4 regions of the Ornithinicoccus sp. genome follow, and region 4 is predicted to be linked to each of the others. Evidence: predicted binding sites of a transcription regulator. Region 4 holds the regulator's gene; each other region holds the start of a gene.
What was found. The regulator LexA, encoded in region 4, represses DNA repair genes until DNA is damaged. The targets are predictions, from matches to a motif close to TCGAACANNTGTTCGA.
Positions count from the first base shown of each region.

Region 1 (5,562 bases), 130 kb from region 4:
GATCGTCACCGCCTGGGTGACCTCGTCCGGCGTCCCGGTGTGCGGCGCCGAGAGGCTCCATAGGGCGTTGCGGACCATCCGGACGATCGAGTAGGCGCGGGCCAGGTCGGGGTCGATCCCGGCCGCCTCACTCAGGACGTCCACCCGCAGGCCCAGGTGCACCCGGGGATCGTGGGCCCGCTGCACCTGGTCCCACTGATTCCACAGGGCCGGCGTCACGGCATACGCGGGATCGCCGGCGACCACGTGCGGGTCGATGGCGACCCACTCCCCCGGGTCCGGCCGCCACAGGACGTTCTCCTGGTGCAGGTCCTCGTGGACCAGGCGGGCGTCAACCCCCGGCTCGGCGGCCAGGTCCCGCGCCAGCGCACGCCCCTGCTCCAGCAGCCGGCGGGGGAAGGCGCTGTGGGTCGCCAGTGCCTCGTCCGCGTCGGCCGCCAGCTCGGCGAGGTGCTCGGACAGTGTCCGGGCCCAGGGCGGGGCCGGTCGGTCGAGCCGCGTCAGGACCCTCCCGATCTCTTCGCAGGCCTCGATGGCTGGCAGGCGGTTGAGGTCCCGGGTCTGGTCCAGTCGCTCCAGGAGCAGGGCCCACCGGGACGGGTCGGCGGCCAACAGACGGGCAGCGCCCCGGCCGTCCCAGGCCCGGAGGGCGAGGTGCTCGTCACGTCCCTCCCGGTGCGGCCAGACCACCTTGAGCGCGGCCGGCGTCCCGTCGTCCCGGCGCACGGGGAGCACCAGGGCGGAGAAGCCGTGCATCGGGTCGCCGTCCACCCGCAGGTCCCAGTGCGCCAGCAGCTCGGCCACCACCCCCGGCAGGCCGTCCAGCCAGCCCTGAAACTCCGGCATACCGGGTCCCGGCACGTGGCGGCTCACCATCTCCTGCAGGCCAACGGGGACGAGGTCGGAGGAGGTCATAGTCTGACGCTACGCGGACCCCTCGGGTCGGCCGTCGGTCGGATGCTGCGCCGGGGGCCCGACGAGCTGGTCCCGGCGACGGGTGAGATAGGCGGTCTCGGCCGTGTTCCCGGCCAGTTCGATGGCCCGGTCGTATGCCGATCGGGACGGTGCGCTGCGGCCCAGCCTCCGGAGCAGCTCGGCCCGGGTCGCGTGGAACGCGTGGTAGCCGTCCAGCGCCTCCCCCAACCGGTCGACCGTCGCCAGCGCCACCTCCGGTCCGTCGAGCTCTGCCACCGCCACGGCACGGTTCAGCGCGACCACGGGCGAGGGGTCGAGGCGGCACAACTGGTCGTACAGCGCCACGATCTGCGACCAGTCGGTGTCGCGCGCGTCCCGGGCATCGGTGTGCACGGCATTGATCGCCGCGAGGATCTGGTAGCGCCCCGGAGCCTCCCCGATGGCCAGGCGCTCGCGGACCAACCGGTGACCCTCGGCCACGAGATCGGCGTCCCAGGCCCCCCGGTCCTGCTCGGTCAACGTCACCAGCTCCCCGCTCGAGGAGACCCGAGCCGGGCGGCGCGCCTCGGTGAGGAGCATCAGCGCCAACAGTCCGCAGACCTCCCCGTCCCCGGGCAGCATCGCGCGGAGCAGCCGGGCCAGCCGGACGGCCTCGGAGGTCAGGTCGTGCCGAATCGGCTCGGTATCCGGCCCGGTGGCCAGGTAGCCCTCGTTGAACACGAGGTACAGCACCGCCAGGACGCCGGAGACCCGCGCCGGCAGGTCCTCGGCGCGGGGCACGCGGTAGGGGATCCCCGCGCTGCGGATCTTGGCCTTCGCCCGGGTGATCCGCTGCCCCACGGTGGTGTCCTGCACCAGGAAGGCCCGCGCGATCTCGGACACCGTGAGCCCACCGACCATCCGCAGGGTCAGGGCTACCCGGGCCTCCATGGACAGGGCCGGGTGGCAGCAGGTGAAAACCAGTCGGAGCCGGTCGTCCTCGATGGCACCCACCCGCGGTGCCGGCCCCTCGGCATACATCCACTGCGCCTCCCGTTGCTTCTCCTCACGTTTGCCCTCGCGCCGTAGGCGGTCGATCGCCTTGCGTTTGGCGGTGGTGGTCAGCCAGGCGCCCGGGTTCGGGGGTATGCCGTCAGTCGGCCACCGCTCGACCGCGCCGGCGAACGCCTCTGCCGCCGCGTCCTCGGCCAGGTCGAGGTCGCCGAAGCGTCTGGCGAGGCCGGCCACCACCCGCGCCCACTCCTCGTGGTGGGCCCGGGTGATCGCCTCGCGGACGTCCTCGCTCACAGGAACGGGCGCACCTCGACCTTCCGGTGGCAGGCTCGTGACCCCTCGGCCGCCAGGGCGAGGGCGACGTCGAGGTCCGGGGCCTCGACGACCCAGAGTCCGCCAAGGTGCTCCTTGGACTCCAGGAAGGGGCCGTCGGTCACGACTGCCCGTCCCTCCCGGTTGTCGACCACGGTCGCGGCGGCCGGGGCGGCCAGCCCGCCGGCGTAGACCCAGTGGCCGTCCTGGCGCAACCGCGCGTTGAAGGCGTTGATGGCCGCGGCCTCCGTCGGCGTTGCCGAGCCGCCCTCCACCGCCCGGGTGCCGTCGGTGAACTCCTCGATCACGGTGAACAGGTACTGCATCGGACAATCATCTCCTGCGCTCCGGCCGCACGCTCTCCGTGCGGCTCACCAGGACCACGAACGGCAGCGCTCCGATCCGACACCACTCTCCATCCCGTGCCCTGCCTTGCCCTTTTGCGGCCGCTGACCAGGGGTGTCCTCGAAATGAGGACACGACCCCGCCAGTGACTCAGGGGGCTCCACCCGGGCGACCTTCCTCCTCTGGCCTCCTCTGGGTCCCCCGGCCGGCTCCGGGCCTTCCCCTGCGCCGAGCCCCTGCTCCCGATTCCCACGAGCTGACCTGCGATGTCCTCGAAATCGCGGACACGACCCCGCCAGTGGACTCAGGGGTTCCACGGGCCTCTCCACCCGGTCGACCGGGCCCGGCGTCGTCGTCCCGTGCGGAGCTTCTCCACCCGGTCGCCGGGCTTCGTCGTCCGGTCACGCGGCCTCGTCCCGTCGCGCGGGCCGCGTCCCGATCACCAGCCCCCACCTAGTCCGCCTGGTGCCTCTGCCGGGTCCCGATCCGGGGTGTCCCCATTGTGAGGACATCGCAGGTCAGGACGGCGATTGGCGAGGCAAGGCCGCCCCGCTCATGGGCTCAACCAGCCGACACTGTCGTACGTCTGTCCTACGCTGGAACCAGTTGATCGCAACGAGGGGGTCAGGCACATGGAGTCATACGTCATCTATCACGCGGAGGACGAGAGCCCGCCGCCGACGGAGGAGCGGGAGCCGGAGGTCAGCACCGATGAGGTGCTCGTGGAGGCGACCCAGGTCGTCGTGGAACGGCTGATCGAAGCCGGCGTCACCAAGGAGATCGCGAATGCGCTGCACCTGGTCGTGCACGTCGTAGGGCGCCAGCTCCACGACTTCGACGGCCGCGCGCACAGCGACACCGTGGAGGCGGTCCAGTGCCTCCACGGCTGGCTCGACGGGGTGGCCGCCACCGCCACTCGAGGGTTGCACCGGGCCATGGCCGAGAGGTTCAAGCCAGCGGTCCCAGAGGAGGACATGACCAAGGCCGAGCAACGGCGCTGGCGCCGCGACGTGCGCAAGGCCACCCGCACCGAGCTCGAGACCACGACGGGCAAGGGTGCCCGCGCATCAGGCCAGTTGGTCGACCTCGCCACCGCGCCCCCGCTGCTCCGGGAGGCCATCGCTGAGGCCCTGGCCGACGGCGGGGCCGACTCCTACCGGGCCTGGCGGGTGCTGGATGCCACCGACATGTTTCCGGACGCCGACCGCGCCGCGATCGCGCGCGCGGTCCTCCCGCGACGTTCGGACGGGACGCGGAGGTCGCTGTCCTCCTTCAACAAGTCGCTGCAGCGCGCCGTCCAGAAGCAACTCAGCGCCGCACCGCACCTGGCCCGCAAGCGCGACCAACGCGCCCTGGAGAAGCGCGACTCCACGTCCCGCGTGCAGGACGACGGCACCGGCCAGGTCCGCACCACCGGGGCGATCGAACGCGTCGTCGCCGCCCACGCGCGCATCGACACCATCGCCCGGGCCGCCAAACGGTGTGGCGACGACCCCCGCACCCTGGCGCAGTTGCGCTCGGACGTGGCACTCGACCTGTTGCAGTTCGGCACCATCCCGCCCGTGGTGGAGGAATCCTCCGACGAGGGCGCGCAGGGCGGCCCGACGCTGCGCTACCGCGACCTCGGGGAGCTGCCACCGGCCCACGTCGACGTGGTGGTCTCGCTGGAGACCCTGCTCGGACTGAGCCACGGCATCGGCGACCTCCCGGGCCTGAGCAGCATCAGCGCAGCCCGAGCGCGGGAAGCCGCCATGACCGCGGGATCGGTGTGGCGCCGGCTCGTCGTCGATCCCCTCGACGGGCATGCGGTGGAGAAGTCCAGCCACGCCTACCAGCCCACCGCGAGGGTGCGGGAGCAGACGACGGCGCGCGACGGCACCTGCCGGTTCCCCGGCTGCCAGCGCCCGGCCACCCAGACGCAGGGGGATCACGCGATCCCCTGGACGCCGGACAGCGACATCCCGCTCACCGGCGCGTGGAACATCCAGCGTCTCTGCGAGTTCCACCACGACGCCAAGACGCGGGCACTCTGGGCCGCCGTCATGACTGCCGAGGGCGAGGTCCGGTGGACGAGCCCCACCGGCCGGGCGTACACCACCCGACCGCAGGACTGGGCCGCTGCCACGGCCGCAGCAACCGACGGCACGGATGGTGGCTACCGGTGGTTCCGCGATCAGCTCGACCGGCTGATCCGCGGCGAGGACAACGACCTGGAGCGCGAGGACCTCGACGTCGCCATCGACTCCATCGCCAGCCCGGACGGGCAGCGCGTGGAGCAGGGCTCCCTCATCGAGAGCCAGTTGGCCTCGGTCGTCACCGACTGGTGGGCGAGCACGAGAGCGGCGCTGGAGGGCATCGAGATCTGGCACCGGACGAAGGGCGGGGCCAGCCGTCGCGGACTGGCCCCGCGCGAGTCGACGCCCACGGTCAGCATCGTGGACTTCGGTCACGACCTGGCGATGGAGTGGGACCCGGAGGGGAAGGTCGGGGCGTGAGCCGGGGTGCCGGACCTGTCCTCGCGGTGAGGACAGCCCTGGTCAGAGGCCCAGTTTCTGCCGGGACACCTCCCGCATCTCCACCTTGCGGACCTTGCCGGTCACGGTGATCGGGAACTCCTCGACGACCATGACGTAGCGCGGGATCTTATAGTGCGCCAACTTGCCGGTGGCGAACTCCCGGACCGCCTCGGCGGTCAGGGGTTCGGCTCCCTCCTTCAGCTGGATCCAGGCGCAGAGTTCCTCGCCGTACTTCTCGTCGGGGACGCCGACCACCTGGACGTCCTGCACGTCGGGGTGACCGTAGAGGAACTCCTCGATCTCCCGGGGGTAGATGTTCTCCCCGCCGCGGATCACCATGTCCTTGCTGCGCCCGACGATGGTGCAGTAGCCGTCCTCCCGCATGACCGCGAGGTCTCCGGTGTGCATCCAACCGTCGGCATCGAGCACCTCCGCGGTCTTCTCCTGGTCCTCCCAGTAGCCCAGCATCACCGAGTAGCCG
Region 1 covers NZ_CM169976.1:1,771,138-1,776,699, reverse strand. Annotated here, with positions in the region: gene AC1QRC_RS08950 (aminoglycoside phosphotransferase family protein) at 1-915, opposite strand, end outside; gene AC1QRC_RS08945 (RNA polymerase sigma factor) at 925-2,202, opposite strand; gene AC1QRC_RS08940 (YciI family protein) at 2,199-2,546, opposite strand; gene AC1QRC_RS08935 (HNH endonuclease signature motif containing protein) at 3,198-5,060, shown strand; gene AC1QRC_RS08930 (AMP-binding protein) at 5,103-5,562, opposite strand, start outside.
Region 1: the regulator LexA is predicted to act here: its motif matches at 3,144-3,159, upstream of AC1QRC_RS08935 (HNH endonuclease signature motif containing protein).

Region 2 (5,562 bases), 280 kb from region 4:
CCGCCGCAGCTCGGGCAGGTCCCGGATCGCCGAGCGGGCGTCGCGCGCCCGGATGTGCGGGAACGCCTTGGCGATGACGTCGATCTCCCCCGGCGGCATCCCCAGCGTGGCTGCGACGTCCCGGATGGCGTGCCGCACCCGGTAGGTCTCCATCATCGACACGCAGGTCACCCGCTCGGAGCCGAACCGCTCCAGGATCCGCTCGTAGATCTCGGTGCGCCGGGCGGACTCCACGTCGACGTCGATGTCGGGCAGCTGGGCCCGCAACGGGGAGCAGAACCGCTCCATCAGCAGGTCGTGTCGCATCGGGTCGACCCCGCTGATCCCGAGCAGGTAGTTGACCAGGCTGCCCGCCCCGGAACCACGCGCGGCGACGCGCACCCCCATGTCCCGGATCAGGTCGCACACCTGCGCCACGGTGAGGAAGTAGGTGGGGTAGCCCAGTCCCGCGATCACGCCCAGCTCGTCCTCCAACCGGGCGTGCACCAGATCCAGGTATGCCGTGGGCCGGCCCGGATACCGCTCGTGCACTGCTGCCCTGGTCCGCTGGGTGAGCACCTGCTGCGCCCCGCCGATACCGGTGACGCCCAGCACCTCGGGCTCGGGCAGATGGACCTCGCCGATCCCCAGGTCACTGCGAGCCTGCTGCACGCAGTCGGCCGCCAGGTGCGCGGTCTCGCCCAGCAGCCTGCCCGCGTCACCGGCCGGGCCGACGGCGTCGGCCAGCCGACCCGCCAGGGCCACCATGTGACCGGTCCCGGCCAGGTGGCCGGCGGTGCTGACGCGATCCAGGTGCCGCTCGTCCAGGGCGACCATCCTCCGGGCCGCGTCGAGCACGTCGACGATCCTGGCCTGGTCGGCGGTGGCGTGCCGGGCCGCGGTCGTCAGGACCGCCGGCAGGCCGTGCTCCAGCGCCAGCCCCCACATCCGGGCAGCGTGGGCCAGGCTGGCCGGGCTCCCCGCCGGACCGTCGTGGCAGACCACCTCGATGACGACCGCCCCGGCGGGGAGCCGGTGGGTCCAGGCCCGCAGCAGTTCAGCGGCCCGGGCGCTCCTGCGGTGGCGGACCGCCCGGCCGACGTCGGAGTCCGGGCCGAGCAGCACCACCACCGGGGCGACCCCGTCCACCGGCGCGGCAGCCCGGGCCAACAGTTCCGGCGTAGTCCGCGGGCTACCCCGCTCCCCGGCCAGATGGGTGTGCGTGACCAGCCGGCACAACCGGGACCAGCCGACGCCGGGCGCGAGGCCTCCGTGCTGTCCCCGGGCCAGCACCGTGACCCGCGGGTGCTGGTCGTCGACCAGGGCACCACCCTTGACGGGCTGGGCCCGTCCGGGACGTGGCACCCCTACGGCATTCGGCAGCCCCACGGCGCCCGGCGATCCCAGCGCCAGGTCCACCCCGAGCACCGCGGACACCCCGGCCCGCTCGCACGCCTGCACGAACCGGACCGCCCCGTAGGTGCCGTCCCGGTCGGTGAGCGCCAGGGTGGACTGCCCCAGCTGCACCGCACGCTCCACCAGTGCCTCCGGCGTCGAGGCGCCGTAGCGCATCGAGAAGCTCGAGGCCACGTGCAGGTGGGCGAAGTCAAGGTCGGTCGTGGTCACGGGCGGGGCCTCAGCGGGTCGTCGGTGCCAACTCGCCGGGCAGTGGTGCTGCCAGCGGCAGGTGCAGTGCGGCGCGGACCAACTCCAGGAAGGTCTCGGCCTGGCGCACCAGGTCGTCGGCCTCCCGGGGGTTGACGCCGGTCATGGACCGCTCCAGGGAGAGCCGGCGCCGCCCGGTGCCCGCGAAGAACACTGCCCACTCGCCCAGCTCGGGCGCCACCGTGGGCAGCACCTCCCAGACACTGCGTGGGCGGGCCCGGCCCGTGGGAGCGCTGCGGGCAGCCAGCAGGGCCGCCGCAGCGCGCAACGCCGCCAGGTGCGCCTCGGTGTATCGCTCGGCGGCCGACCTGCTGTGGCAGGCCTGCACCAGCCCGCCCCGGGAGCGCTCCAACAGGTCCAGCACCGTCGCCGCCGGGGCCGTGGCCGTCGGGGCTGCGACCGCCCCGCTCGTCGCAGCCGTGTTCGTCGCAGCCCTGCTCGTCGCAGCCCCGTTCGTCGCAGCCCTGCTCGTCGTCGTCATCGTCGTCGTGGTCATCGTCCTCTCCTCTTCTCTCGTCTCACGTCGCTCAGTCAGCCACCCGGAGCAGCCGCCACTGCTCGTCCTTGGCCAGGTCGTAGACACCGGTGCCGAGCAGTCGTCCGGCACTGGCCTCCACCCGCCACACGTCCTGCTCCAGCTCGGGCGGCCCTTCGTTCCTTGCGCTCTCGTCCCCGGCACTTTCGGACCAGGCCTCCCGCCACCAGGGCAGCCGCTGGGTCCAGTGCCCCAGCACGGCCCGGACTACATGCAGTCGGCCGCGCCAGATGAAGGCCGTCGGCACCGTCCCGAACTGCTCCACCGCCCCTTCCAGCGGACCGACCAGCGGCTCCCCCAGACGCACCTCGACCGGCTCGGTGTAGCGACGGCTCATCCTGACCTCCCGATCTTTTATTCCGACCTGTGTTCGATAGAACGAATGTACGACAAAGGACCGACAGTGTGTCAACCCCCGTCCCCTCCTGTGGACAACTCCACGCGAGAGCGCGCCACCACGACACCATCGGACACCACGGCACCGACAGTGCGGCACCACCAGTGCGGCACCACCAGTGCGGCACAGCACGGCGGCACCGGTCCGGGCCACGGAGGGGATGGCCCGGCCCGGCGCCCCACAGCCCGATGCCGCTCCCGGCCCGGGACCACGTAGGCTCGGTCCCGTCGGCACCACCCGTGCCCCGACCAGGAGGAGCCCGTGCCCCACCCCGCCCCGTCGGGTGCCGCGCTGCGCGATCGCGTGCAGGCCGCCCTCGATACCGAGATCGCCCACCAGCGGTCCGTGCTGGCCGAACTCGGCGAGCCGATGGGTTCCCTCGTCGACGCCGTCGCCGGTCTGCTGTCCGGCGGCAAGAGGCTGCGCGCCGCCTTCCTCTACTGGGGCTACCGGGCCGCCGGGGGCGCGGACTCCGAGGCGCTGGTCCGCGCCGCCGCCTCCATGGAGATGTTCCAGGCCGCAGCGCTGCTGCACGACGACGTGATGGACGACTCCGACCTGCGCCGGGGGCGACCGACTGCCCACCGCGCCTTCGCCGAACGGCACGCCGGGGCAGGCTGGGCCGGAGACTCCGCCCGGTTCGGCGAGGCAGGCGCCATCCTGGCCGGCAACCTGTGCCTGACCTGGTGCGACCGGATGTTTGCCGGGTCCGGCCTCCCCGCGGAGCAACTGGCCGGCGCGCGGCCCGAGTTCGACGACATGCGGACCCAGCTGATGGGCGGTCAGTTCCTCGACGTGCTGGAGTCGGTCCGCGACTGGGACGGACTCACCTACCCCGAGCGGGTCGAGCAGTGCCGCCGGGTCATCCACTACAAGAGCGGCAACTACTCCGTGCGCCAGCCCCTGCTCATCGGAGCGTATGCCGCGGGCTGGGACGAGTGCGCCGCCGCGGGCCTGAGCGAGTACGGCAGGGCCCTCGGTGAGGCGTTCCAACTGCGCGACGACGTCCTCGGCGTCTTCGGCGACCCCGAGGAGACCGGCAAGCCCGCCGGCGACGACCTACGTGAGGGCAAGCGCACCGTGCTCATCGCCCACGCGCTGGAGCACGCGGAGCCGGCGGACGCCACGACCCTGCTCGCCACCCTGGGCAACCCCGACCTGGACGCGGCACGGGTGCAGGAGGCACGCGACATCCTGGTCCGCAGCGGCGCCGTCGAACTCACCGAACAGATGATCACCGCGGGTGCCACGCGTGCCACCGAGGCGCTGCACGGCATACCGGATCTGGCGCTGAGCAACCGCTCGGCCCTGGACGACCTCGTCGCCGCCTGCACCTCCCGCGCGACCTGAGCCTCCCGCGCGACCTGAGCCTTCCGCGCCGCGGTCAGCGCAGGAACAGCGCCCGGAGCCGGGTGGTGGTGAACCAGACGCCGACCACGGTCATCACCAGGAAGTACAGGGCGTGTCCGGCGGTGGGCCAGGAGACGAAGCCGAAGGCCAGGTGCCGCATCAGTTCCACCCCGTGCCACAACGGCATCGCCTTGATGAACCACTGCAGCGGGTCCGGGAACACCTCGATCGGGTAGAGCGTCGCCGAGAACAGGAACATCGGCAGCATCACGAAGTTGACGACATCCATCTGCTGGAACGACTTCAGGTAGGACGTCACCGCCATCCCGAAGCTGGCGAAGCCGAGCGCGATGAGCAGCGCCACCGGGATCATCAACACCGCATAGGGCGAGGTGACCAGGCCCATCAGCACCATCACGCCCATGAACCCGCACGCGTAGAGGAACCCGCGGAAGAGCGCCATGAAGATCTCGCCGAGGGCCACGTCCATCGGCCCCAGTGAGGTCTGCAGCATCGCCTCGTAGAGACGGGCGAAGCGCAGCTTGAAGAAGACGTTCCAGGTGGAGTCGTAGATGGCGCCGTTCATCGCCGAGGTGGCCAGCAGTGCCGGGGCGATGTATGCCGTGTACGGCACCTGGGTGCCACCGGGGCCGGCTACCTCCCCCACCAGGGCCCCCAGCCCGAGGCCCATCGCCAACAGGTAGAGCACCGGCTCGAAGAAGCCGGACACCAGGATCATCCAGTTCTGGCGGGCAATGACGCGGAAGCCGCGCTCGATCACCGCACGGGCGTTGCGGCCGTAGAGGCCGGCGAGGACGCGGGGTTGGCTGCTCATCTCAGCTCCCGAGCCGGTTCGTGTAGACCCGCCGCGCCCAGACCAGGCCGGCACACGTCATACCGGTGAGCACGAGCACGTGCAGGACGGTGAGCCAGACCGGTTCGCTCGCGCCGTAGGTGACCAGGCGGGCCAGCTCGGTGCCGTGCCAGACCGGGGAGATCCAGCCGATCCACTGCAGGTAGACCGGCATGGTTCCCAGCGGGAAGAAGGTGCCGGCGAACAGGAACATCGGCATGATCACGAACCGCTGGATGAAGGCGAACTGGTAGCCCTCGTCCCGCAGCGTGGCCGCGTACGCCTGGAGCAGGGCACCGAACGCCGCCGCCGAGAGCACGGCGATCGGGACGACCAACAGGGAGGGCAGCCAGCCGCGGGGCACGGCGTCGAAGGCCACCAGGAAGCCCCAGAAGATCAGGGCCTGCACCACGAAGCGCAGCATCACCCCGGCGAACTGGCCGACCGCGATCTGGGCGGGGGTCACCGGGGTCGCGTGCGGCCCGTAGTAGAGACGGTTCCACTTGAAGCCGGCCATCACCGGGTAGGTCAACTCCGCCCCGGTCGACATCACGACCGTGGCGATGAGCAGCGCGGGTGCGACGAAGACCAGGTAGGGCACGCCGTCGACGGTGCCGACCCCGCTGTCCACCAGCGATCCCAGGCCCAGCCCTAGCGCGACCAGATAGAGCAGCGGCTCGCCGACCATGTAACCGACGATCGACAACGCCCACGCCTTGGCGGTGCGCAGCCAGTACTCCACGTAGTACCACCACCCCCAGCGGCGGGCACGGGCCGCCAACA
Region 2 covers NZ_CM169976.1:1,920,209-1,925,770, reverse strand. Annotated here, with positions in the region: gene AC1QRC_RS09640 (DNA polymerase III subunit alpha) at 1-1,605, opposite strand, end outside; gene AC1QRC_RS09635 (SAV_6107 family HEPN domain-containing protein) at 1,616-2,140, opposite strand; gene AC1QRC_RS09630 (DUF6504 family protein) at 2,172-2,516, opposite strand; gene AC1QRC_RS09625 (polyprenyl synthetase family protein) at 2,838-3,926, shown strand; gene AC1QRC_RS09620 (ABC transporter permease) at 3,961-4,761, opposite strand; gene AC1QRC_RS09615 (ABC transporter permease) at 4,763-5,562, opposite strand, start outside.
Region 2: the regulator LexA is predicted to act here: its motif matches at 2,554-2,569, upstream of AC1QRC_RS09630 (DUF6504 family protein).

Region 3 (5,562 bases), 960 kb from region 4:
GCAGCCGAGATGCCCGTTGGGTCAAGGGCGAGACCAGCGGCAACACACTGGCGGTCCGCTCGGTCCACCTGGACTGTGACCAGGACGCCGTCCTCATCCTCGCCGACCCGGCCGGTCCCACCTGCCACACCGGCGCTGAGTCGTGCTTCGACGCCGGGTCAGGCTCCGACGCCGGGTCAGGTTTCGAAGCCGGGTCAGGCCGCCACTTCCTGGCCGAGCTGGACGCCCTCGTGGCGGATCGGCATACCGAACGCCCCGCAGGGTCCTACACCTCCGAGCTGTTCGAGGCGGGCACCCGCCGCATCGCCCAGAAGGTGGGGGAGGAGGGTGTCGAGACCGCCCTGGCCGCGGTGGCCCAGGAGGACGCTGACCTCGCCGGCGAGGCGGCCGACCTGGTGTATCACCTGCTGGTCCTCCTGCGCAGCCGCGGTCTCGGGTGGGCCGAGATCGAGCAGGTGCTCCGCGAGCGGCACCAGGTCTAGGTCAGCTTCTCCAGGCGATCCTGCAGCAGGGCCCGCCGGTCGTCGTTGCCGTGCAGTGCGACGTAGTGGGGGCCGAAGACGGCCAGCAACGCGTCGTCCAGGCGGCGCACCGCACCGGGTGGGTAGCGATAACCCATCCGGTCGATGATGGCTGCGCTGTCCACCGAGGCCAGCAGGCCACCGAGTTCCTCCAACGAGGTGATGCCCAGCTCGAGCAACAACCCGGAGATCCACGCGTAGTGGTCGGTCTTGGACCACCCGGCCTCGGCAAACTTGCCGGCCAGGAAGGCGGCCAGTTCCTGCGCGCCGATCCGCGGGTCGCTCGGGTCGTGCTCGGTCTGCTGGTCGGTCAGCGTCTCCTGGATCCGGTCCCGGATCGCCGTGAACTCCCGGTCCGCCAGCTCCAACAGGCCCGCCGCCAGCGTGAATCGTCGGTTGAGGTCCGGGGCGTGCTCCTCGGGCAGATGGCCCTTGTAGCGGATGTCGTGCTCGAACTCGGCCCAGGCATGCTGCAGGATCGTGCGGACCTGCAGCGACAGACTGCGGCCCCGGAGCGGCTCCTCGCCCGGCGAGAGATCGGTCGTGGAGTCCGGCGACACCAGGATGTGCCGGCTCGCGTAGCCCCACTGGCCCTCCGCCGCGGTCTCCCGGCCCATGTCCCGGTCGTCCAGCACCGTCAGTTCGGCGGAGACCAGTTCCGCCACCGCCGCGACGTCCGCCGCCAGGTAGGTGATCACGCGCACCCCCATCTGGTCGGTGATCTCTCGGAGCGGGTCCTGATAGAGCGGGCGGCCGTCCTTCTGCCGCACCGCCTTGCCGGCAAACGAAGCCACACTCTTGGTGCGGCCCGTGATGCTCAGGTAGTTGATCCCCGCGTCGTCCAACAGGCGGGTGACCAGACCCACGAACCCCTCGGTCGTCCGGGACAGCTCCGCGTGTTGGGCGGCGTACTCCCGGACCGCATGGCGCACGATGTCGTCGCTCACCCGGTGTGGTGCCATGGGCACAGCCTGCCTCACATCGGCTGCCCGCGCCCCCAGGCACGCCTGTGCCCCGGCCCCCACAGGGGTCCGGGTCGGCGTTCTCCGGTCGAGGGTTGGGTCAGGCTGTTGCGGGCGCCACCCCGAGATCTCGCGGCGGTCGATAGCGGCGGTTGCGGGCCCACGCGGTCTGCCCGGGCTTGCGGAACTCCGGTATCCCGTCCTCGGGATGGAACCGGATCTGCCAGTGCTCCTCGTGCACCAGATGGTGGTGGAACGCGCAGAGCATCACACCCTGATCCAGGTTCGTCGGGCCGCCCTCGGACCAGGGGTCCCCTGCGTGGTGCAGCTCGCACCAGCCCGGGGGCCGATCGCACCCCGGCATGGCGCATCCCATGTCTCGCTGCCCGATCGCGATCCGCTGGTGCCGGCTGAACAGGCGGCGTAGCGCGCCGTGGTCGAGCGGCAAGGAACTCCCGTTGAAGACCTGCGGCAGGATCTGCTGGTTGCAGGCGAGCCGACGGATCTCCCCGGCGGTCAGCCGCACGCCCGTGGTCGTCGTGCCACACCCGATCCCCGAGGCCAGCTTCTCCTGCGACAGGGAGACGGCCACCACGGCGGCCGAGCCCCCGGAGCGCGCGAAGCCCTCCATCGGGGTGTGCTCGATCAGCGTGCAGAGCGCCTGCCCCAGCTTCTGCGGGTAGGTCCGCGTGTCGGGGACGAGGTCCGCTGCCCTGATGCTGGAGGACGCGGTCGCGCCCTCGCCCTCGGCCGAGGCGGCACCGCCCCCGCTGACACCGCCCCCACCGACACCCGCGCCGAACGCCCCCGTCGCGTTCCCCACGCCGTTGCTCGCTCCCTCGGGGCTCCCGGCTCCACCGAGCTGCGCCTCCTCGGCGGCGCGCAGGTGGGCACGCCTGGGGGAGGCGACGGCGTCCAGCATCGTCTTCAGCATCTCGCCGTGCAGCGCCGGGATCGTGAAGCCACCCCTGTAGGTGCCCTCGCCGGTCTCTTTCATCCAGAACTCGGTCGCCGCCCGGGCCGCCCGCTCGCGCCTGCGCACGGTCTCTTCCTCGTCCGCGTCGGCCTGCTCCCGGGTGGGACGGAATGCCTCGGTGATCCGGTCGCCGCGTGCCCGCAGGTCTCGCAGGCTCAGCGACGGCGCCTCCGCGAGCAGTGTGGTCTCGGCGGCTTCGCGCTCCTGGTCGCTGACGTCCTTGGGCAGCCCACCCAGGATCCGGGCGATGATGCCGGCCTGGGCCTGCGTGATCTTCCCCGCAGCGAAGGCCTCCTCGGTGGCGCTGGCCTTGGCCCGCTCCAGGTTGTCGCCCAGCCGGACCAGGTCGTCGCCGTCCCTCCGGTTCCCGCCGAAGTCGTCGCCCAACATCGCCCCGGTGGAGGTGGCTCCGCTCTTCTTCGCTGCGCCGGCTGCGTCCAGCGCTCGGGCAGCGGCCATCCGGTGCGCCGACACCTGCTCGGAGACACGTGCCAGTCGGGAGTACAGGGACCTGATCACCGGGGCCTCCAGCCCACCCCACGCGTTGCGGGGCACGGAGCTCACGGCGGACTCCAGGTGCGTGAGCATCTCCTCGACAGGGTGCGGCACGGGCTCGTGCACGGCGTGTAGTGGCAGGGCGGAGGCGCCATGTGGCGCCGGGTCGGCAGCGGGGGTGCTCCCCGACAACGATTCCTGATCCCACAACTCCTGCGGCTGTACCGCCATAACCCCACACCTCCCTCGGCATCCCGCCTGCCTGGTCCGGAAGTGCTCCCCAACACCCGTACCGGAACTTTGTCCTAATCTAGCGTGCCGACTCCGCTTCGTCAATACGTTCGACAAGAAAATTTGTGCGAATCTTCTGCGGGGGCGATCGAGGGCGCTGACCTGCGGTGATCACAGCAGCGCGCCACCCGGGCTACGCCGACCACTACGGCTACGCCGATCATCCCGACTACGCGCTCGGCAGGAGCCCCGCGCGGCGCAGTTCCAGCGACGCCAGGGCGGCAACCACCTCGGGGTCACCGGCACGCCAACCCCCGGCCGGATCCGTGCCGACCGTGGCGAGCCGGCGGGGGGACTGGCGCACCAGGGCCCGCAGCGCGAGGAGCTCCTGCTCACCGGCGACACCACGGGCCCGGGCGAGCGCCGTCATCCGCCGGGCGCCGAGGATGCGCACGACCAGGTAGAGACCGCCGACAATCAGGATGGGCAGCGAGGCGACCGCGACGGACAGCAGCCAGGCAAGGCTGGTGACACCCTCGTCGAGTCGCTGGCCGGCGGTGACGAGCCGGTCGCCGGCGCCAGCCGCCCCGATCAGGGGCGCTTCCAGACGGCTCCCGACCAACGGCACTTCCACAGCGCTGGCGGCGACCTCCTGTAGGCGGTCCGACCAGGTGGTTCCGGCGTCCTGCAACGGCTCGGCGGGCGCAGCCAACTGCCGCACCACACCGAAGACGCCCCGGCCCACCAACACCCACGCGACGACCCAGGCGAGCAGGAGCAGATCCCCGGCCACCTGACGGCTACGACGGGCGGGGGTCTCGGCATACCACTTCATCGGGTCCTCCTCGTGGGCGTTCCCCGGCCTGCCTCGGCCGGTTTGTCGGTCACGGGATCCACAATGACCCCATGGCGACCCAGACCGCTACGCCGACGCCCCGCCAGAGCGCACTGGCGCGGGCCGCGCGCGGCTGGATCGACCACCTCCGCGTCGAGCGGGGCGTGTCCCAGCACACCCAGCAGGCCTACTCCCGCGACCTGCGCCGCTACATCGCCTTTCTGGAGGCCCGCGACGTGCGGCGGCCCGAGGACATCGCGGAGGCCCACGTCACGCAGTTCCTCGCCCACCTGCGGGAGGGCAGTGAGGACCACCCCCCGCTCGCGGCGTCATCCGCGGCCCGGGCCCTGGTCGCCGTGCGGGGGTGGCACCGCTTCCTCGCCGTGGAGGGCGACACCCCAGCCGACCCGGCCCGCGAGGTGGCTCCGCCGGTGCCGACGCGCCGCCTGCCGAAGGCGATCTCGCTGGAGCAGGTGGAGGCACTGCTGGACGCCGCGTCGGTGGGCGACACCCCGGCCTCGCTGCGCGACCGCGCCCTGCTGGAGGTCCTCTACGGCTGTGGTGCCCGGGTGAGCGAGGCGATCGGGCTGGACGTGGACGACGTGGCGGCGGGTGGCGCGGCGGACGACGGCCTGGTACGGCTGTTCGGCAAGGGCAACAAGGAGCGCGTGGTGCCGCTCGGGCGCTACGCCCAGGAGGCACTCGAGGCCTGGCTGGTCCGGGGCCGCCCGTCGTTCGCTGCCCGTGGGCGGGGGAGCCCTGCCGTCTTCCTCAACCAACGTGGCGGTCGGCTGTCGCGCCAGAGCGCTTGGACCATCATCCAGGCAGCGGCTGACCGGGCCGGCCTGACCGGGCACCTCAGTCCGCATACGCTCCGCCACTCCTTCGCCACCCACCTCCTCGACGGGGGCGCCGACGTCAGGGTCGTCCAGGAGTTGTTGGGGCACGCCTCGGTGACTACGACCCAGATCTACACGCTGGTGACGGCACGGCACCTCCGGGAGGTCTACGCCCAGGCGCACCCGCGGGCCCAGTGACCACGATCGTCCCCGTGGTCCGTATGCCGTGGGACGGCGATGTATGCCGTGGGGCGGCGATGTGAGTATGCCGCGGGTCGGCGACGAGCAGTCGCGCGCGCCCAACGTTGGTCCGGCCCGGCGAGTCCGGTTAGGGTCGACCTGATCGGCGGGATGCCGACCACAACAGGTGAGGGCGGAGTGAGCGTGACATCCGAGGCGACGACGCAGGACGCGGCCAGCGCGGGCGGCGGCAAGCAGCACGACCGGCTTCCGGGGACCGAGACGGTCGGGTCCGGCCAGGTCGGCCCGACGGGTCGGCCGATGCCTGACTTCCCGGTGCCCGAGCCCCTGAACGGGCACGGCCCCGCACGGGTCATCGCCATGTGCAACCAGAAGGGTGGCGTCGGCAAGACGACGACCACCATCAATCTGGGTGCCGCCCTCACCGAGTACGGCCGGCGCGTGCTCCTCGTCGACTTCGACCCCCAGGGAGCCCTGTCGGTCGGTCTCGGCGTGCGGACCC
Region 3 covers NZ_CM169976.1:2,604,742-2,610,303, reverse strand. Annotated here, with positions in the region: gene hisIE (bifunctional phosphoribosyl-AMP cyclohydrolase/phosphoribosyl-ATP diphosphatase HisIE) at 1-482, shown strand, start outside; gene AC1QRC_RS13015 (GTP pyrophosphokinase) at 479-1,483, opposite strand; gene AC1QRC_RS13010 (HNH endonuclease signature motif containing protein) at 1,584-3,080, opposite strand; gene AC1QRC_RS13005 (hypothetical protein) at 3,415-4,020, opposite strand; gene xerD (site-specific tyrosine recombinase XerD) at 4,092-5,057, shown strand; gene AC1QRC_RS12995 (ParA family protein) at 5,361-5,562, shown strand, end outside.
Region 3: the regulator LexA is predicted to act here: its motif matches at 3,301-3,316, upstream of AC1QRC_RS13010 (HNH endonuclease signature motif containing protein).

Region 4 (5,562 bases):
GCCGACCGGGTGCGGGAGGTGCTCGGGCACGAGCCGTGCGGCCGACCGGTCCTGGCGCTGCCGGACCCCGGGGGTGAGTTGGCCACCCGACTGGCCGAGGCCGGCGCCGTGGTCGCCTCGCGCGGCGGCGGTGTCCGGATCGCCTTCCACCTGTGGAACACCGAGGACGACGCGGACCTGGTCCGCTCGGTGCTGACCGCCTGAGCCGGGGGCAACCCGCCCCGACAACTCGCCGTCACCTCCCGGTCCGGGTGTCGTTCACACGCGGGTCACGCACACCCTCTTCCCTGGGGGTGTGCTGCACCACCACATCCCGACCGGCGACCCGGTCGCCGCCCAACTGGAGGCGGCCCGGGCCCAGGCGCACCACGGCCCCGCCGCCACCGGCACCCGCCACGGCACCGCCCTGTGCCTGTCCGGCGGAGGGTTCCGGGCCGCGCTGTTCCACCTGGGCGCCGTCCGCCGGCTCAACGAGCTCGGCGTGCTGGCCAGGCTCCGCACGGTCAGCGCCGTGTCCGGGGGAGCCCTGGTGGCGAACCTCCTGGCCGACCCCCGCCTGGTCTGGCCCGATCCGGACGGACCTCCCGCGCCGGTGCAGGGCCTGGAGGAGTTCGTCGCCGAGCCGCTGCGCCGCCTGACCGCCCGCAACGTGCGCACCCCCGCCCTGCTCGCCCGGTTGCAGCCGTGGCGCGGGGGGCGGTCCGGCGCCATGATCCAGACCCTCGCCGGGGAGCTGCTCGCGGTCGTCCCGTGGTGGGGGACGGACCTGCGGGAGGCCCGGCGGGGCGGTCCCGCCATCCTGACCACGGCCACGGAGGTCGGCTACGGCGTCACCTGGCTGTTCGCCGACGCCCGCAGCATCGGGCCGCGCGGCCGGATCGGTGACCACCGGCTCGGCTACGCGGCGCCGCCGCCCGGCCTGCGGGTGGTCGACGCGGCCAGCGCCTCCCTGGCCTACCCACCCATCTTTGAGCCGCTCGTGCTGGACGGGTCCGGGCTGGGGCTGGTCGGTGGGGTGCCCGACGCCGATGAGGACTCGAGCGTCCACGACGCGATCGGTGGCCGCATCGAGCTGGCAGACGGGGGTGTGGTCGACAACCTGGCGATCGAGCAGGTGTGGGCCGACCACGAGGCGGTGCTCGTCAGCGATGGCGGCGCGGTCTTCCGCGGGAGGGGCCCGGGGTCGGTGTTCGGGCAGCTCTGGCACCTGCTGTCCATCGCCTCCTCCGGTGGCCACACCACGCGGTTGCGCTGGTTGCGGGCCAGCTTCTCCCAGGGGCTGGTGGAGGGAGCGACCTGGTCGATGGAGGCCTCGAACGCCGTCGCCCCCGCTGTCCCGGAGCACCGTCCCGGCGCCGGCGGCCCGCTCTACCCCCCGGACACGGTCGCCGTGATCAACCGGGTGCGGACCGACCTGGACGCCTTCGACCCCGCCGAGCAGATGGTGCTGGAACGCCACGGCTACCTGGTCGCCGACGACTCGCTGCGCCGTCACGCACCGCAGCTCGTGCCCCGCCTGGTGCCGCTGCGCCCACCCCACGACGCCGTCGGGGACCCCGACTGGGTCACCGAACTGCTGGCCGGGTCCGACCGGGTCCGACCCTGGGGCCGGGCCACCCTGGAGACCGCGGCCAGGTGACTGCCCGCCCGCGGGCGGATCGGCATACGGTGGACCGGTGGACCCCTCCCTCGCCCTGCCGCCGCGGACCGAGGTCGACGAGGCGGCGTATGCCGAGTTGCGGCGCACGGTGGCGGCCGGCCGTGTCGTGGTGCTCGCCGGGGCGGGCATGTCGACGGCCTCGGGGATCCCCGACTACCGCGGGCCCGACGGTCAGCGCCGGGTGCAACCGATGCAGTACGCCGAGTTCCTGGCGTCCACCGAGAACCGGCGCCGTTACTGGGCCCGGAGCTTCGCGGGGTGGCGACGCTTCGCGGCGGCCGGACCCAACGCCGCCCACCGGGCCCTCGCGGCGCTGGAGACGGCTGGCCTGGTGTCGGGGGTGATCACCCAGAACGTCGACGGTCTGCACCAGCAGGCCGGCTCCCGCAACGTCCTGGAGCTGCACGGGAACCTGGCCCGGGTGATCTGCCTGTCCTGTGACGAGGCCTACGACCGGGAGGTCGTGCACGAGTGGCTGGCCCTGGCGAACCCGGGGTTCACGGCCGACGCGGGGCAGGTGCGACCGGACGGTGACGTGGTGCTGCCCGAAGGCGCGGTGGCGCGTTTCCGGCTAGCGCACTGCGTGGTGTGTGGCTCGGACCGGCTGAAGCCGGACGTGGTGTTCTTCGGCGGGTCGGTCGCCAAACCGCTGGTGGAGCGGGCCTTCGAGATGGTCGAGCAGGCGGGGGCGCTGCTGGTCGCGGGGTCCTCCCTACAGGTGATGAGCGGATACCGGTTCGTGCGGCGTGCCGCCCGGCTCGACATGCCCGTGATCTTGCTGACACGTGGTGCCACCCGTGCCGAGGCCGAGGCCACGATCAGGCTCGATGCGCTCCTGGGCGACGTGCTGCCCCGCCTCGTCGACGACCTCGGGTGAGGGAGTGCGCGACGGCGTGACCGCGCCACGGTGGTCCCGGTCGCGCCGGCGCCGGGGGAGGGCTACCGTCGGAGACAGGGACCGGGACGTCCCCGCTCCCTTTCGCCCGGAGGTGCGCGATGAGCATGACGCAGGAGCAGCTATCGGGGGCGGCCGGCCAGCCAGTGTTCGACTTGGACCGGCGCCCGGCGGGCCACTTGGTGGAGGTCTTCCTCGACTCCGGTGACGGGCACCCCGCATGGGCGCTCATCCGGCACGGTGAAGGGGTCCGGGTCGTGCCGTTGTATGGCGCGGTCCAGCACGAGGACGGGCTTCTGGTGCCCTACTCCGGGGAGGCGATCGAGTACGGCCCGACGCTGACCGAGGACCCCGACGCGGTGCAGGCCACGCCGGACGCGTGGCTGACCTACTACGGGCTGCGCGGGGCGGTGGGGGCCGACCCGGAGCTTGACGTCCCCGCCGAGCAGGAGCACCTGGCGCGCGGTCTCTCCGGCTACTCCTCGGACCGTCCCGCGGCGCACGCTGCCTCCTATGCCGGCGGGCACCACCCTGGAGCCCAGCATCTGCAGCGCATGGGTTTGTACCCCGGGTGAGGGGGTCCGCAGAGATGACGGTGCCGCCCGCCGAAGGGGTTGGAGGGGTCGGCGGGCGGCACCGGTCTGTGCCGCGACACAGCACCGCCCGTCCGGGCGGCTGGCGCGGGTGTCCTCAGATGCGGCGTAGCACCGCCGTGACCTTGCCCAGGATCACGGCGTGGTCGCCGTCGATCGGGTCGTAGGCCTCGTTGTGCGGCATGAGCCAGACCTTGCCGTCCTTGCGGCGCAGGGTCTTGACGGTGGCCTCGTCGTCGAGGAGCGCGGCCACGATGTCGCCGTTGTCGGCATCCTGCTGCCGCTGCACCACGACCCAGTCACCGTGGCAGATCGCGGCGTCCACCATGGAGTCGCCGACGACGTTGAGCAGGAAGACCTCGCCGTCCCCGACGAGTTGCTTGGGCAGCGGGAAGATGTCCTCGACCGCCTCCTCTGCCAGGATCGGCCCGCCGGCGGCGATCCGGCCCACGAGCGGCACGTACTGGGCCTCCGGGCGGGCATCGCCGATGCCGGTCTCGTCAGCGAACCCTGACGGGACCGCAGCCTCGTCGTGGTCGGCGGCCACGCCGCCTCCTGCGGACCTGCGGTAGCCGGTGCTCTGCCCGTCAGCCCCGGGCAGCACGATCTCGATCGCCCGCGGCCGGTTCGGGTCCCGGCGCAGGTAGCCCTTGCGTTCCAGCATCTTGAGTTGGTGTGCCACCGAGGAGGGGGAGGTGAGCCCGACGACCTCGCCGATCTCGCGCAGGCTGGGGGGATAGCCCCGCGTGTCGACCGACTCGCGGATCATGTCCAGCACCCTGCGCTGCCGCACGGTCAGCTCCGGGCGGCTTGCGTCACGGTCCGGGAACTCGTGGATCTTGGCCATTGTCTTCTCCTACCCCTCGTGCCTATTCCTGCTGGTCAGACGCTCTGTCGGTGGCGTCTGTTGTGCTGTGCCTCATGAACAAGCGTACGACCAAGACCCGCCGTGGGCAAACATCTGTTCGACGCGGCGTGTCGACAGGAGTCGTACGACTGTGCTACACATGGGACAGACGTTCTATCGCACGCGTGTTCGCGACGATCGGGACGACCGACGAAAGGGAGAGCCAATGAGCGCAGCACCGGTACTGCACGACCTGGACGACGCACCCGCGCAGCGGGGCAGCCGGGGCGGTCGCGGGCACCTGCGGCTGGTCCGCCCGGGCGAGCCGGCTCCGGTCCAGGCCCACCCGGCGACGCCCGCCCGGTTGCGGGTGGTGGGTGAGGACGCGAGGACCACGGCCCCGCGCCGGGCGCGCGCCCGCATCACGCGACGGGGCCGCCTCGTCGTGACCGGCACCGTCTCCCTGTTGGTGGCCGTCTCGGTGGCGGCCCTGGTCGCCACGATGGCGCCCGCGGGGGCGTCGAGCTCGGAGACCGTGGTCGTGCAGCCGGGGCAGACCCTGTCCCAGATCGCGGCCACCGAGTTGCCGGAGCTGCCCCTGGACGCGGCGATCGTGCAGATCCAGTTGGCCAACGAGATGAACACGTTGCACGTGCAGGCGGGCCAGACCCTGGAGATCCCCGGCAACTGAGCAGCAGGCGACGATCCCCGCGGGCTGGAGGGGAGCCCTCAGTTCTCGGGGGTGCGCCCGTCTTCCTCGGGGGAGGGCTCGCTGTCCGCGGAGGACTCGCTGTCTTCGGCCATGACGGCATCCCACAGGGCGCCCATCTGGTCGACGGGTAGGTAGAAGCCGCTGATGTTGGAGTCGAACATCAGCCCCGCGATGTCGGCGGAGCGGTACGCGGCCGCCGAGTCGACGACCTCACCGGGCGGCAGGGCGATGGCGGCCAGGTCCTCGCCCTCGGCGATCATCTGCTGCTGTACGGCAAAATGCCGAGCGCGGGCGGCGTCGGTGAAGGCCAGCAGCACCAGCTGACCGTCGACCTCCGCGGCGGCAGGTGACTCCAGCCCCTCCTCACCGACCGCGATGAACCACCAGTGCGGCAGGTGCATGGTCACGCGCCACAGGGCGGCCATGCCGACCCTGTCGTCCGGACCCTGGACCTGCGCGACGAGACGGTCGATCTCCGACTCCCCGGGCGTCGGCTCGCCGGTCGCCGGGAGCACCGGGTCGGAGGGCGCACGGTCGTCGTGCTGTGGTTCGTGAGGGTCACTCATGCCTCCACCTCACCACAAAACCGGGGTGCATACCGCATTGTCGACCGGGATCAGACCCCGTCTGCCGCGGTCAGGACCGGTCCGTGGCCCTGGAGGGCAAGCACCGTTTCGTCGGCGCTGACGGTGACGCGTTCGCCGCGGACCGACAGGTCCACCGGCTCTCCCGACTCCACCTGGAGGGCGATCTCCTCCTGTCGCACGGTGACCCGCAGCCGGGACCCGTGCCAGGACATCGGCCAGGACAGTTCGCTCCAGTCCGCCGGCAGCCGGGGGTCGAGCGTGAGCTCGC
Region 4 covers NZ_CM169976.1:1,643,445-1,649,006, forward strand. Annotated here, with positions in the region: gene AC1QRC_RS08335 (aminotransferase class V-fold PLP-dependent enzyme) at 1-204, shown strand, start outside; gene AC1QRC_RS08340 (patatin-like phospholipase family protein) at 296-1,639, shown strand; gene AC1QRC_RS08345 (NAD-dependent protein deacetylase) at 1,677-2,537, shown strand; gene AC1QRC_RS08350 (hypothetical protein) at 2,657-3,130, shown strand; gene lexA (transcriptional repressor LexA) at 3,246-3,995, opposite strand; gene AC1QRC_RS08360 (LysM peptidoglycan-binding domain-containing protein) at 4,222-4,686, shown strand; gene AC1QRC_RS08365 (hypothetical protein) at 4,725-5,273, opposite strand; gene AC1QRC_RS08370 (glycoside hydrolase family 65 protein) at 5,324-5,562, opposite strand, start outside.